One region of the Micromonospora sp. NPDC057141 genome, then DNA from elsewhere that is predicted to be linked to it. Evidence: riboswitches for the same ligand, from Rfam matches in the RefSeq annotation. Region 1 holds a riboswitch; the other holds the start of a gene.
What was found. A riboswitch is a leader RNA that binds a small molecule or an ion and turns the genes downstream of it on or off. The one in region 1 is predicted to bind cobalamin.
Positions count from the first base shown of each region.

Region 2: it holds a riboswitch for cobalamin, as region 1 does, so the genes downstream of both, ACFT41_RS03880 (ribonucleoside-diphosphate reductase subunit alpha) here and metE (5-methyltetrahydropteroyltriglutamate--homocysteine S-methyltransferase) in region 1, are expected to answer to the same signal.

Region 1 is NZ_JBHUVA010000077.1:10,568-18,256, reverse strand. It holds gene ACFT41_RS27075 (DUF4291 domain-containing protein) at 1-256, opposite strand, end outside; gene ACFT41_RS27070 (IPT/TIG domain-containing protein) at 820-3,315, opposite strand; cobalamin riboswitch at 3,887-4,101, shown strand; gene metE (5-methyltetrahydropteroyltriglutamate--homocysteine S-methyltransferase) at 4,215-6,464, shown strand; partial or broken gene ACFT41_RS27060 (AAA family ATPase) at 6,530-7,298, shown strand.
Region 2 is NZ_JBHUVA010000003.1:93,472-101,160, reverse strand. It holds gene ACFT41_RS03890 (amino acid adenylation domain-containing protein) at 1-1,626, shown strand, start outside; gene ACFT41_RS03885 (ribonucleotide-diphosphate reductase subunit beta) at 1,676-2,653, opposite strand; gene ACFT41_RS03880 (ribonucleoside-diphosphate reductase subunit alpha) at 2,713-5,088, opposite strand; cobalamin riboswitch at 5,223-5,434, opposite strand; gene ACFT41_RS03875 (TetR family transcriptional regulator) at 5,593-6,213, shown strand; gene ACFT41_RS03870 (FAD-dependent oxidoreductase) at 6,286-7,689, shown strand, end outside.

The DNA of each region.
Region 1 (7,689 bases):
CCAGTGCCCACTCGAACCCCTCCCGCGTGATGTCGATGGACAGCACGCGCTCCTGCCCCGGTTTGGTGGCCCAGCCGCAGCGGTACATCATCCACAGGAAGGACGGCTTGATCCACGTCATCCGGTCCCGCTTGAAAGGGGCCACGAAACGGCCGGCCGACACCGCCGACAGCGCGATCTGCGGCGGGTACGCCTGGTACACGGTGACGGTCGCGGCCGAGTAGCGAGCACGAATCTGACGTACGGGAACGGACACCCGCCGATCCTCAACGATCAGGACCGATCGTTCCACCCAGATTCCGCATCAACGCTACCGCCAAGGTCGACGGCCCGCGCCGGGTTCGCCGCCGGCATTCGCCAAGGCGCTGCGCGCACGGCCCTGCCCAGGCGTCATGGTGGCCCTGACCGACGGGCAGACGCCCTGGCCGAACACCCGGCCACCCGTGCCGGACGGTGGTGGGACTGTTCCCTCGGCAGCGGGCGGATGCCGACAATCCCACCCGCCCTGGTGGCCGCTGGCCGGTCCGGCTCCGCCGCCCGAGGAGTACAGCCTGCTGTACCTGGACTGACTCGTTGGCTGGATCGTGCACCAGGGCAGCGACTCGTAGGTTTGCGGCATCCCAGCAGCCCGACCCACGAGGAGCGCGCCGTGAATGACATGTACCGAATCTCCGAGGCGCCGCAGACCGCACGTACGGCGATGGACCGGGTTGGCGCCGTACGCCCGCTGCTGTGGCTGTTCGTGGTGCTGGGCGCCGCCGCCAACGTGGTGTCCTCCGCCGGCCAGGGCCCGATCGGGCCCTGGCCGGGACTATCCGGTCAGCCGATTCGGCCGGCGCGCTGCCGGTGGCGGGTCAGCAGGACGAGGACGATGCCGAGGAGCGCGAGCATCGCCCCGGCGGTCAGCGGCGTGGCGATGGTGTCACCGGTCACCGGCAGGATCCGCGAGACGTAGCGGAAGATGAGTCCGTTGGAGGTGCCACCGTCGGTGCTCACGACGACCGTGGTGTTTCCGGCTGGGCAGGGCGGCGTACGGAAGGTCAACGAGCGACCGTCCGCTGCCACGGTGACCTGGCTGGCCGGGATGGCCTTTCCGCAGATGGTGACCGTGGTCCCGCCCGGCACGAACCCGGAACCACCGACCGTCACGGTCGTGCCGCCATCGGTCGGCCCCTGTCCGGGGGTGACGGTGTCGATGCGCGGTGGGGCGGGTTCGTAGGTGAACCCGTCTGGTTCGGTGACGTCGTCACCGGGCAGTTGGACGGTCACGTCCACCGGGCCGGGCAGGCCGGGTGGGGCGACCACGGTCAGTGAGGTGCCGTTGGGGTTCACGACGAGGTTGGTGCCCGGTGCGTTGCCGAAGTCCACGCCGGTGGCGCCGGTGAGGCCGGTGCCGGTGATGGTCACCGTGGTGCCGCCGGTGGTCGGCCCGGTGTCCGGCACGATGGAGGCGATCGTTGGTGCGAGGTACGTGAAGGGTGGCGCAGCGGCGGTGCCTGCGGGGAACACCAGGCGCACCTCTGCGGGTCCGGCGGTGCGGGGCGGTGTCACCACGGTGATCGTGGTGCCGGCCGGATTGACGGTGAATCCGGTGCCGGGAACCCCGTCGAAGGTCACTCCGGTTGCTCCGGTGAATCCGGTCCCGGTGATGGTGACCGTGGTGCCACCCGAGGCCGGCCCGGTCGTCGGGGTCAGCCCGGTCGCGTTGGCGGCACTGCCGTCGGCGAGGTAGGTGTAGTCCAGCGGTGCTGCCGTACCGCCGCCGGTGGTCACCACCACGACGGCCGGCCCGACCGCGCCGGGCGGGGTGACAGCCGTCAAGGAGGTGCCGCCCGGGTTGACCGTGACGTTGGTGGCCGGCGCGCCGTCGAAGGTGACGGTCGTGTCACCGGGGACGAGGCCGGTGCCGGTGATCGTCACCGTCTGGCCGCCTGACTGAGGACCCGCGTCCGGCGTGATCGACGCGGCGGTCGGCGGTGCCGCCACGTACGTGAAACCGTTTGGTGTGGTCACGTTCGCGCCCGGGATGAGCACGGTGACGTCCACCGGACCGACCTGCCCGGGTGGTGTGACCACGGTCAGCGAGGTGCCGCTCGGGTTCACGACGAGGTTGGTACCCGGGGTGTCGTCGAAGGTCACTCCGGTCGCCCCGGTGAATCCGGTGCCGGTGATCGTCACCGTCGTGCCGCCGGCGGTCGGTCCGGTGTCCGGCACGATCGAGGTGATCGTTGGCGCGATGTAGGTGAAGGTCGGCGCGGTCACCCGACCGGCCGGGAAGACCAGCTCGACCAGGGCCGGTCCCGCCGGGTTCGGTGAGGTGGACACGGTGATCGTGGTGCCGGCCGGATTGACGGTGAATTCGGTGCCGGGTAGGCCCTCGAAGTCCACGCCGGCAGCCCCGGTGAAGCCGGTGCCGGTGATCGTCACCGTCGTGCCGCCGGCGGTCGGCCCGGAGGGCGGCGTGAGGTTGGTGATGGTGGCCGCGCTGCCGTCGGCCAGGTACGTGTAGCCCAGCGGCGGAGCCGTGCCGTTCACCGTGCTGACCACGGCCTGTGCGGGACCGATCGAGCCGGGCGGGGTGACCGCCGTCAGAGAGACACCGTCCGGCGTCACCGTGACACCGGTCGCGGGCACGCCGTCGAAGGTGACCGTGGTGCCGCCCGGGATGAAGCCCGTGCCGGTGATCGTCACCGTCTGGCCGCCCGCTTGCGAGCCCTCGTCGGGCGTGATCGTCGCGGTGGTCGGTGCCGCCGGCGGACGCTCGCAGGTGGCCTCGGCCACGATCACGGTTCCTACGGGAATGGTGGTCGGGACACCGAGGACGGTGCCCGACAGGGTGAGGGCGGCCCGCACGGTGATCGCGGTGGCGCCGGTGGCGGTGGTCGTCTCGACGCGGGTCAATGAGGCGTTCAGGCTCGCGCCCACCAGCCCCGGCACCACCACTGCCGAGCTGCCTACGACGGCGGAAGTGTTCGCCGTCAGCGTCACCGCCGAGCCGAACAGCTCCAGCCCGACGAGCGTGGTGTCCGCACTGGTGGCGCCGACCTGCGGGCAGATCGCGGTGGCGGTGGCCTCCGCAGCGTCCAGCACGTCGACGCCGAGCACGGCCAGGTTGAGACCGTTGACGCTGGCGGACGCCGACGACGCGCCCGCCGCCCGGGTGGCGGTGACCTCCTCGACGGTGCCGCTGGCGGTCACTCCGAGCGCCCCCGGTACCGATACCGCCAGCAGCGTCTCGGTGTCGGTACCACCGGCGGCCGGCGCGGTGGCGGTACCGATGGTGGCGTCGGCGGTGATCACGGCTACACCGGTCACCTCGGCGGATAGGTCGACGACGACACCGCGCGCGTTCGCGTCGCCTGGTGCCGCTCGTGCCGGCGTCCCCAACCACAGGGTTGCCAGGCTGGCGACCAGCATGGCCGTGGACGCGCTTGTGGTTCTTCGCAGGACAGGCCTCACCAATTTCCCCCGTTCAGATGGAATGACGGGTCTGCTCGGTGTGGCGGCAGCCGTCATCGACTGAACGAGGATGAACCGGACAAGTTACTCATAACGGAATTTCCTGCTGTCGGTGGTGAGGTCTGTCAAGCCCCGGGTTTGAGTTCGGACAGCCCCCGGATGCCGGACACGCCCCATCGGGCCGGGGCCTGACAGAGAAGAGATCGCGGTGAGGAGCCTGTCGACGCGGGTCGCCCGGATCCGGTCACGGTGTGCTTCGGTGAGACGTTCGCACCTGCTGTCGGTCGGGTCGGCCTCCGCGACGATCGCCTCGAACCGCGCCAGACCGGCCCGGGGGCCTGGCGCACCTCGTGCTCCAACCGGGCTGCCGCGATGTCTCTTCGTCTCGAGGGGCGGACGCGCCAACGCCGATCGCTTCTGGACACCTAGGATGGACAGCAGTGCTGGTTCGCCGTGACGTTCGAGCGTCGCGGCGTCGTAAGAGGGAACCCGGTGCGAGACCGGGACTGCCCCGCAGCGGTGAGTGGGAACGACCGCCGTCATCAAGCACTGGACCGCGAGGTCTGGGAAGCGACGGCCAGTAGGCGACCGAGCAGGTCATGCCCGCGAGTCCGAAGACCTGCCCGCACCGCGTACGCCGGCCGGCGTACGCCGTCGACGGTCTCTCGGGAAGGCCGGGGCGGAAGCCGGTGCGTCGCTGCGCCTCTTCCCTCCCGCCCTCGCGCGAGTCCTCGGACGCTTCGAGGGAAGGACCCATGAGTACCACATTCGGTCAGAGCACCGTGCTCGGTTATCCACGCATCGGTGGGAACCGTGAACTGAAGAAGGCCGTGGAGGCCTATTGGGCGGGCCGTATCGACGCCGAGGAGTTGGAGAGCGCCTCGGTCGCGCTGCGAGCCGGGGTCTGGCGGACACTGCGCGACGCCCGCCTGGACGCGATCCCGTCCAACACGTTCTCCTACTACGATCACGTCCTCGACACCGCCGTGGCCGTCGGCGCGGTTCCACGACGCTTCGCCCAGCTCGGCCTGTCGGGGCTCGACACCTACTTCGCCATGGCCCGCGGCGTCAACGCCGAGCCGGCGCTGGAGCTGACGAAGTGGTTCGACACCAACTATCACTACCTGGTCCCGGAGATCGGACCGGACACCGTCTTCGCCGCGAACCCCGACAAGGCGTTGCGTGAGTACGCACAATCCCGCGCGCTGGGTATCGAGAGCCGACCGGTGCTGGTCGGGCCCGCCACTTTCCTGCTGCTGGCCAAGACCTCCGCACCAGGTGCCGAGGCATTCGACCGGATGACCGAACTCGTCGACGTGTACGCCGACATTCTCCGTGCCCTCGCCGCCGCCGGTGTCACGTGGGTTCAGCTGGACGAACCCGCCTTCGTGGCCGACCGCACCGCAGCCGAGATCGACGCGCTACGCGATGCCTACACGCGGTTGTGCGCGGTGCGACCGCGGCCGAGGATCTTCGTCGCCACCTACTTCGGGGAACTCGGGGACGCGCTGCCCGCACTGCTGGACACGCCGGTCGAGGCGCTCGGCCTGGACCTGGTTGCCGGGCCCGGCAACCTGCGACGTCTCGCCGGGGCGGGCCCACTGCACGGCAAGACGATCGTCGCCGGACTGGTCGACGGCCGCAACGTCTGGCGCACCGACCTGCGAGCGGCGATGACGACCGGTGCCGTGGCCACCGGGCTCGCCGACCACGTTGCCGTGTCCACCTCCTGTTCCCTGCTGCACGTGCCGGTGGACCTCTCCGCCGAGACCACGCTCGATCCGCAGCTGCGACGGCGGTTGGCCTTCGCCCGGCAGAAGGTCGACGAGGTCGTCCTGCTCGGCCGCGCCCTGCGCGACGGCACCACGTCGCTGCCCGAACCGCTACCGCCCGCCCCGGCAGCGTGGCGCGACGACACCGTACGGGGCAGGCTCGCCGCGCTGCACCCTGCCGACAGGCAACGGGGCGACTACCGGCAGCGGGCGGCGGCCCAGCACGCCCGGTTGCACCTGCCGCCGCTGCCCACCACGACCATCGGCTCGTTCCCGCAGACCGCCGAGCTGCGTGCGGCCCGCGCCGCACACCGGTCCGGCCGGCTCGACGACTCCGGCTACGTCCGGCGGATGCGCGCCGAGGTCGAGCACGTCATCCGGCTTCAGGAGCGGCTGGGCCTCGACGTGTTAGTGCATGGCGAGCCGGAACGCAACGACATGGTCCAGTACTTCGGCGAGCAACTGGCCGGTTTCGCCGCCACTGAGCACGGCTGGGTGCAGTCGTACGGCTCCCGCTGTGTCCGTCCGCCGATCATCTACGGCGACGTGGCCCGCAGGGCTCCCATGACGGTCGCGTGGTCCTCCTACGCGCAGTCGCTGACCGACCGGCCGGTCAAGGGCATGATCACCGGTCCGGTGACGATCCTCGCCTGGTCGTTCGTGCGCGACGACCAGCCGATCGACGTCACCGCCGACCAGGTCGCCCTCGCCCTGCGTGACGAGTGCGGCGACCTTGAGGCGGCCGGCATCCGGGTGATCCAGGTCGACGAGCCGGCGCTGCGCGAAACCCTGCCCCTGCGCGCGGCAGACCAGAATGCCTACCTGGACTGGGCGGTCGGTGCCTTCCGCCTGGCCACCAGCGGTGTCGCCGACGGCACCCAGATCCACACCCACCTGTGCTACTCCGAGTTCGGTGAGGTCATCACCACCATCGACGCCCTCGACGCCGACGTCACCAGCATCGAGGCGTCCCGCTCGAAGATGGAGGTCCTCGACGACCTCGCCGCAGCCGGCTACCGCCGAGGGGTCGGGCCAGGTGTGTGGGACATCCACTCGCCCCGGGTGCCGCCACGTGACGAGATCGTCGAGGCCCTTCGCAGGGCCCTGGCGGCAGTGCCGGCCGAGCGGCTGTGGGTGAACCCCGACTGCGGCCTGAAGACCCGCAGCTACCCCGAGGTCGAGAAGTCCCTCGCGCACCTCGTCGCCACCGCCGTCGAGCTTCGCGGCCGGTGACCGCGTGCCGGGCGGGACGCCGACCCCGTCCCGCCCGGCACGACCGGACGGCCGGATGATCGATCACCCCGGCGGAGGACGTGCTCGCCACCATCACCCGGCTGGTACACGACCTCGGCGTGACCGTGGTGTTGGCCGAGCACCGGCTGGAGCGCGTGGTGCAGTACGCCGACCGGCTGCTCTACCTGCCCGGCGACGGGAGCGTGACGGACGGGACACCGGCAACGGGCGGTGCAGGGCAGCGGCCCCCGCCACGGCGGCACCGTCGCAGTGGCCGGACCACAGGGGACCGTCGACCCGAAGAGCCCGGCCCGCCGGCCGGGCGGCCTCGTCCCGCAGAACTCCGGCGACCTGCTCTATCTGGATACCGTGGACGCCGAGTGCGCCCAGGCCGACCGGGAGACCGCAGCGCCGGCCGGCACCTGCCGGGCGCTGCTGGACCGGCTCACCCCCGGCCTGCCCGCCGCCCGGCATCCCCGCGACCTGTCCGAAGGGCAGCGGCTGGCCCTTGCGCTCGCCGTCCAGCTCACCGCCGCTCCGCCGGTGATGCTGCTCGACGAGCCGACCCGTGGCCTGGACTACCACGCCAAGCGGCAGTTCACCGAGGTCGTCCGCACGTTGGCCGCCGCCGGCCGCGCCGTGGTGGTCGCCACCCACGACGTCGAACTCGTCGCGGCCCTCGCCGATCGGGTGATCGTGATGGCCGAGGGGGACGTCGTCTCCGACGGCAGCACGGCGGAGGTCATGCTCGCGTCACCGGCGTTCGCTCCGCAGGCGGCCAAGGTTCTCGCCCCCGCGCCGTGGCTGACCGTGGAACAGGTCGCCGCCGCGCTGGCCACCTTCACCTGGCCGTTCTTCGTCCCCGCGCAGCCGGAGTCCACCGCCCGCACCGGTGAGGCGCCGCTGGTCTTCTTCCTGATGCTGCCGGTGCTCGTGGCGCTCGTGCTGGCCGAACTCACCTTCGGCGGCATGGACAGCAAAGCCCTGGCGATGCTCGGCGTGCTCGCCGCGGTCAACGCCGCGCTGCGCCCGCTGGGCGCGGGCACCGCAGGCATCGAGACCGTGTTCTTCCTCCTCGTCCTCGCCGGCCGGGTCTTCGGCCCCGGGTTCGGGGTTCCTGCTCGGTTCGACGTCCCTGTTCGCCTCCGCCCTGCTCACCGCCAGCGTCGGACCGTGGCTGCCGTTCCAGATGCTGTGCGCGTCCTGGATCGGCCTGGGAGCCGGC
Region 2 (7,689 bases), on a different contig from region 1:
GGCGGGGACGCGGGCGGGCCGGCGCACGTGCCGATCGGCGCTGCGGTGCCCGGGGTGAACGTGTACCTGCTCGATCCGACCGGCCGGGACGTGCCGCCGGGCGCGGTCGGCGAGGTCCACCTCGGCGGGGTGTGCCCGGCGCTCGGCTACGTCAACGATCCGGAACGCACCGCCGCCGGCTTCCTGCTGGACCCGCGCACCTCCACCGCCGAGCGTCCGGCCCGGATGTACCGCACCGGCGACCTCGCCATCCTCACCGAGGACGGCACGCTGGTCTTCCTCGGCCGGCGCGACAGCCAGGTGAAGATCCGGGGCAACCGGGTCGAGCTGGGCGAGGTCGAGGTGGCCGCCGAGCGGCAGGCCGCGGTACACGCCGCCGCCGCTGCCGTGCACGGCAGCGGCGAGAGCGCCGAGCTGGTGCTGTTCGTCCGCGCCGCCGGCGGGCACGCCGTCGACGACCGCGCGATCTGCGCCGAACTGGCCACCCTGCTGCCCGGGTACGCGGTGCCGAAGTACGTGGTCGGGGTCGGCTCGATCCCGCTGACCGCCAACGGCAAGGTCGACCGGGTGGCACTGCTGCGCGACTTCGACCGCCCGGCGGTACGCGCCGCCGGGCAGGCCGACGGCGGCACCGGCTGGACGCCGGAGGGCACCGAGCGGGTGGTGGCCGAGATGTGGGCCGAGCGGATCGGCCGGTCGCCGGGCAGCGCGGCGGACTCGTTCTTCGCCCTCGGCGGCAACTCGTTCGAGGCGCTGCGGTTCCTGGTCGATCTGCACCGGGCCACCGGAGCGCGGCTGTCGGCCGGCGACTTCTTCCGCGCGCCGACGGTCGGCGCGGTCGCCGCCGCCGTCGCCGCTGTCGGCACCGGGTCGGGGCAGCCGGACGGGGCGGAGGAACCACGGCTCGACCGGCTCGTCACCCTCGGCGGCCCGCCGGCGGTTCGGCCGGCCCTGGCGGTACATGCGGTGGGCGGCGGCGTGACGCCGTACCTCGGGCTCGCCACGGCCCTCGCCCCGGATCTCTGCCTGCACGCGCTGCGCGCGGAGGGCCTGGTGTCCGGCGAGACCCCACGCGACTCCGTCACCGCGATGGCCGACGCCTACCTGCGCACCGTCGACGAACGGCTGGACGGCCCGCCGGAACTCCTGGTCGGCTGGTCCATGGGCGGTCTGGTGGCGTGGGAGCTGGCCCGGCGGTGGGCCGAACGCGGCACCGTGGTGCCGGTCGTGCTGGTGGACACCTACCCGGGCGAGCTGATGGACGTCGACGGGTACACCCAAGACCCGGCACGCGAGCTGCGCGTCGACCTCGCCGGCACCGGCCAGTCGGTCGCCGCCGGACCGGACTTCGACCGGCTACTCGCCCTGTTCACCGCGCACCTCGACGCGATCGCGGCGTACCGTCCGGAACCGGCGGCCGTGCCGCTGCTGCTGGTCACCGGGGCCGGCGGCGACGACGCCCGACCCGAGGCGGTGCGCCGCTTCTGGGCGGGTCTGGCGCGGGACCGGTTCACCCACGTACCCCTTGCCGGCGACCACTACTCGCTGCTCTCCGGCGCGGGGGTCGAGCGGGTCGCGGCGGCGATCGCGGACCTGCGGGCGGTGCCGGCGGCCGGCGGCGGCTGAGGGCACGCGACGTCGCGGGGGTGCCCGGTCGGACACCCCCGCGACACCGTCAGAAGTCGTCGTCGAAGCCGACCGTCCCGGTCACCCCGATCTGGTAGGCCGACACCCGCCGTTCGAAGAAGTTCGACAGCTCCTGCACGTCCTGCAACTCCATGAACGCGAACGGGTTGCGGCTGTGGTACATCGGCGCGATGCCGAGCGTAGCCAGCCGCCGGTCGGCCACGTGCTGAAGGTACTCACGCATGTCGGCCAGCGACATCCCGGACACGCCCTGCTCCAGCAGGTCGGCGGCGAACTGGACCTCGCACTCCACGGCCTCGGCCAGCATCTGCCGCACCTGCCGTTCCAGCTCCGCGTCGAACAGCTCCGGCTCCTCGGCGCGCACGGTGTCCACCACGTCGAAGGCGAACGCCATGTGCATCGACTCGTCGCGGAACACCCAGTTGGTGCCGGAGGCCAGCCCGTGCAGCAGTCCCCGGGAGCGCAGGAAGTACACGTACGCGAAGGCGCCGTAGAAGAACAGCCCCTCGATGCAGGCGGCGAAGCAGATCAGGTTGAGCAGGAACGCCCGCCGGTCCTCCCGCGTCCGCAGCTCCCGCAGGTCGTGGATCGAGTTGATCCACTTGTAGCAGAACTCGGCCTTGCGGGCGATCGACGGGATGTTCTCCACCGCCGCGAACGCCGCGAACCGTTCCCGCTCGTCCGGCACGTAGGTGTCCAGCAGATTCAGGTAGAACTGGACGTGCACCGCCTCCTCGAACAGCTGCCGGGACAGGTAGAGCCGGCCCTCCGGGGAGTTGACGTGCTGATAGAGGTTGAGCACGAGGTTGTTGGCGACGATGGTGTCGCCGGTGGCGAAGAACGCGACCAGCCGGGACACCAGGTGCTGCTCCGCCGGGGAGAGCCGGGCGAGGTCGGCGAGGTCGGAGTGCAGGTCGACCTCCTCGACGGTCCAGGTGTTCCTGATCGCGTCCTTGAACCGGTCGAAGAACCGCGGGTAGCGCATCGGCCGCAGGGTCAGGTCCATCCCGGGGTCGAGCAGCAGGTGCCGCCGGCCGGTGGTGGTGTGGGACTCGGAGACAGCGGTCACTGGCACGCCTCGCAGCTCTCGGGGTTCTCCAGGGAGCAGGCCAGCGCCTCGTCGGCGCTCACCGCGACGACCGGCCCGGCGGCCGGGGTGACCGCGACGGTGGCCTGCTGGATGCGGGTCGCGGGACGCGAGCGCAGGTAGTAGGTGGTCTTGAGTCCGGACTTCCAGGCGTGCAGGTACATCGAGGAGAGCTTGCCGATGGTCGGTGCGCTCAGGAACAGGTTGAGCGACTGCGACTGGTCGATGTAGGGGGCACGGGCGGCGGCCAGGTCGATCAGGGCGCGCTGCGGCAGTTCCCACGCGGTGCGGAACAGTCTGCGCACCGCCTCGGGCAGCTCGGCGACGCCCTGCACCGAGCCCTCGTCCCGCTTGATCCGCTCGCGGACCGCCGGTGTCCACAGCCCCCGCGCCTTCAGCTCACGGACCAGGTACGTGTTGACCTGGAGGAACTCGCCGGACATGGTCTCGCGCTTGAACAGGTTGGACACCTGCGGCTCGATGCACTCGTAGCAGCCGGCGATCGAGGCGATCGTGGCGGTCGGCGCGATCGCGACCAGCAGCGAGTTGCGCAGGCCATGCGCGGCGACCCGCTCGCGCAGCGCGGCCCACCGCCGCGCCTGCGTGACCTCCGCGCCCCACAGGTCCGGGTGCAGCTCGCCGCGCGCGGCGCGGGTCTGCGCGTACGCCGGATGCGGGCCGAACCGCTCGGCGAGCCCGGCGGAGGTCTCCAGCGCGGTCAGGAAGATCTCCTCCTGCACCCGGGTCGACAGCTCGCGGGCCTCGGGCGAGTCGAACGGCAGGCGCAGGGTGAACAGGGCGTCCTGCAACCCCATCAGCCCGAGCCCGACCGGGCGCCAGCGCGGGTTCGACGCCGCCGCCTGCGGCGCCGGGTAGTAGTTGATGTCGATCACCCGGTCGAGGAACACCACCGCCGTACGGACGGTCGCGCGCAGCCTGTCCCAGTCGACGCCGTCGGCGCTGACGTGCGCGCCCAGGTTGACCGAGCCGAGGTTGCACACCGCCGTCTCGGCGTCGTCGTTGACCTCCAGGATCTCGGTGCACAGGTTCGACAGGTGGATCACGTTGCCCGGCTCGCCGGTCTGGTTGGACAGCCGGTTGGCCGCGTCCTTGAACGTCATCCACCCGTTGCCGGTCTGCGCGAGCGTACGCATCATCCGCCCGTACAGGTCGCGGGCCCGGACCGTGCGGACGGCCTTCTTCTCCGCCGCCCGGTACGCCTCGTCGAATGCCTCGCCGAACAGGTCGGGCAGCTCGGGCGCGTCCGACGGGTCGATCAGCGACCAGTCGCCGTCGGCCTCGACCCGGCGCATGAACTCGTCGGGGATCCAGTTGGCCAGGTTCAGGTTGTGGGTGCGCCGGGACTCCTCGCCGGTGTTGTCCCGCAGCTCCAGGAACTCCTCGACGTCCGGATGCCAGGGTTCCAGGTAGACGCAGGCCGCCCCCTTGCGCCGGCCACCCTGGTTGACCGCCGCCACCCCGGCGTCGAGCGTCTTGAGGAACGGCACGATCCCGTTCGACCTGCCGTTGGTGCCCCGGATCAACGCGCCCCGGCCCCGCACCCGCGACCAGGAGATGCCGATGCCACCGGAGAACTTCGACAGCTTCGCCACCTGGTGGTAGCGCTCGTAGATCGAGTCGAGCTCGTCGCGCGGCGAGTCGACCAGGAAGCACGACGACATCTGGGTGTGCCGGGTGCCGGAGTTGAACAGCGTGGGCGAACTCGGCAGGTACGCCAGGGCGGACATCAGCCGGTAGAAGTCGACCGCCTCACCCGCCGTTTGCGACAAGCCGCAGGCCACCCGCAGCAGCCAGTACTGCGGCGTCTCCACCACCAGCCGGGTCTGCGGATGCCGCAGCAGGTAGCGGTCCGCGACCGTGCGCAGGCCGAAGTACTCGAACCGCAGGTCCCCGGCCGGATCCACGGCATCGTCCAGCTTGCGCGCGTGGGCGGCCACGAACGCGGCCGTGCCGTCGCCGATCAGGCCCAGGCCGTGGGCGTACCGGATGGACTGGCTGAAGCTCGCGACCTGCTGCCCGCGGACCTCCTTTTCCACGTACGCGGCCAGCAGCCGGGCCGCCAGCTTCGAGTACTGCGGTTCCTCGCCGATCAGCTCCGCCGCCGTCTGGATCGACAGCTTGTCCAGCTCCTCGGTGGTCGCCCCGTCGTACAGGCCACTGATCGTCTTGGTCGCCACCCGCAGCGGGTCGACCTCGTCCAGGTCGGCGACCCAGCGCTCCACCGCCCGGACGATCTTGTTGACGTCCACCGGCTCGGTGTCGCCGTCCCGCTTGCGGACCTGCATGACGTGCCGGCGTTGCTCCGGCCCCGCCTGCTCCTGCGTCCCGCTCATGTTCGCTCTCCTCACGCCCGTCCCCGAGATCGAGGGGCGCGCGGGAGGACGCCGCCGGCCACCCGACGGCACACCCCACCGTGGCTGACCAGCTGATGCGTCGGCCGTCCCGCGCGGCCTTCGACCGCCGCACGCGTCGCGTGCGGCACGCTGGCAGGTCTTCGGGCTCGCGGGCGTCGTGCTCGGTGCCTACTGGCCGTCGCTTCCCAGGCCCGCACGGGCCCAGTGCTTCGTTGACGGCGGTCGTTCCCACTCACCGCTGCGGGGCAGCCCCGGACTCGCACCGGGTTCCCTCTTGCCTCGACCACCGTGGACCGATGGCCGAACCAGCTACGGGTGACACCATATATGGGCGCACGGCGAAGATGGAAACACCAGATGATGTGTCGGGCGAGTCGCCGCTCAGGGTAACTCCACACTCGCCCCAGGGTGAGCGGGGAAGCGCGCAGAAAACTGCGGGGCACGAATATTTGCGCGGCGCGCAACTCATGCTAGCGTGTGTTCGTGAGCGGACTACGGGAGCGCAAGAAGGCCGAGACCCGGGCGGCGCTGAGCTGGGCGGCGATCCGCCTGGCCGTGGCACACGGCTTCGACAACGTGCTGGTCGAGGACATCGCGCAGACCGTAGGCGTCTCCCCACGGACATTCAACAACTACTTCTCCAGCAAGGCCGAGGCGATCGCGGCGCGGCATCTCGACCGCAGTCGGCGAGTGGCCGACGCGCTGCGCGGCCGGCCGCCGGGTGAACCCCTGTGGCCGGCGATCACCGCGGCGGCGCTGACCCAGTTCGAGCCCGGCCCGGAGGTCGCGCAGTCGCCGCCCGCCGCCCACGCCGAGTGGACCAGCGGGCTCCGGATGATGCTCGCCGAGCCGGCGTTGCAGGGCGAGATGCTGCGCGCGGGCGCCGTCGCCGAGGCCGAGCTGGCGGCGGCCGTCGCCGAACGCACCGGCACCGACCCCGAGCGCGACCTGTATCCGCACCTGGTGGCCGCCGCCGTCAGCGCCGCCGTCGGCGCGGTGACGCGACACTTCCTGCACGCCGATCCGCCGGTGGCAATGGAACGGTTGCTCCCCGACGCACTGGCCCAACTCGCCGCGGGCCTGCCGCCACCCGTCGCCGGCTGACGTCGCCCCTCTCCTCACCGGTCCGTCGCAGGTCGGCGGACGGCCCACCCCTGCCCCGAAAGGGATCTTGTCGTGATCGATGTCATCGTGGTCGGCGCCGGACCGAACGGCCTCATGATCGCCTGCGAGCTGGCCCTGGCCGGGATCCGGCCGGTGGTGTGCGAGCGGCTCCCCGAGCCCAGCACCGAGCAGCGCGCCAACGGCCTGGTCGGCCAGGTCGTCCGCATGCTCGACCGGCGTGGCCTCTACCAGCGCCTCAGTGCCGACCCGGCCCCGCTGCGGCCGCAGCCCGGCTTCGTCTTCGGCGCGCTGCCGCTCGACCTGCGCGCGGTGCCGGAGAATCCGCTCTACGTTCTCGGGGTGCCCCAGCGACGAATCGAGCAGGTGCTCGCCGAGCGCGCCGCCGAGCTGGGGGTGCGGGTGCGTCGCGGGCACGAGGTGACCGGGATGCGGCAGCGCACCGACGCGGTGGCGGTGGCGTTCGCCGACGGCACGACGCTCACCTGCCGGTATCTGGTCGGCGCGGACGGCGGGCGCAGCACCGTACGCAAACTGGCCGGCATCGACTTCCCCGGCGTGACCACGGACCGGTCGGTGTCCCGCACCGCCCAGGTCAGCGTGCCGGCGGAGCTGATCGACCCGGCCACCGGTGGCCTGACGGTGCCCGGGTTTGGAGTCGTCCCGCCCTTCCAACACACCCGCACCGAGCGCGGGCTGATCGCCTGGGCCCCCTTTCCCGGCCGCCTGCCGGTCATCACGACGACCGAGTGGCCCGAGTCGACGGCGGTCGAGGGCGCCATGACCCTCGCCGAGATGCGCGCCAGCGTGGCCCGGGTCCTCGGCGTCGACGTGCCGCTGGGCCCGCCGGCCGGGGACGGACCGCACCTGCTGCGCCGGCTGACGGGCGGCAACACCCGCCTCGCCGCCCGGTACCGCGCAGGCCGGGTGCTGCTGCTCGGCGACGCCGCCCACGTGCACTCCGCGATCGGCGGCCCCGGGCTGAACCTGGGGCTGCAGGACGCGGTGAACCTCGGCTGGAAGCTGGCCGCGCAGCTGCACGGCTGGGCACCGGAGGGGCTGCTGGACACCTACGAGGCGGAGCGTCGCCCGGTGGCCCGGCGGGTGACCATGTCGACCCAGGCGCAGTCGGCGCTGATCTCCCCGGGCAGCGAGGTCACCGCGCTGCGGGTGCTCCTCGGCGAACTCCTGGCCAGGCCGGAGAACGCCGCCCACGTCGCCGCACTCCTGGCGGGCACGGACGTCCGCTACGACATGGACGCGCCCGACGGGCCGCTCACCGGGCGCTGGGCACCGGACGAGGTGCTGCACACCGCCACCGGGCCGGCACGACTGGCCGAGTTGACGCGCACCGCCCGGCCCCTGCTGCTCGACCACACCGGCACCCTCGCCGCCGTGGCCGAGCCGTGGCGGGACCGGGTCGACGTGGTCGAGGGGACGGTCCCGGGCCGTGGCCCG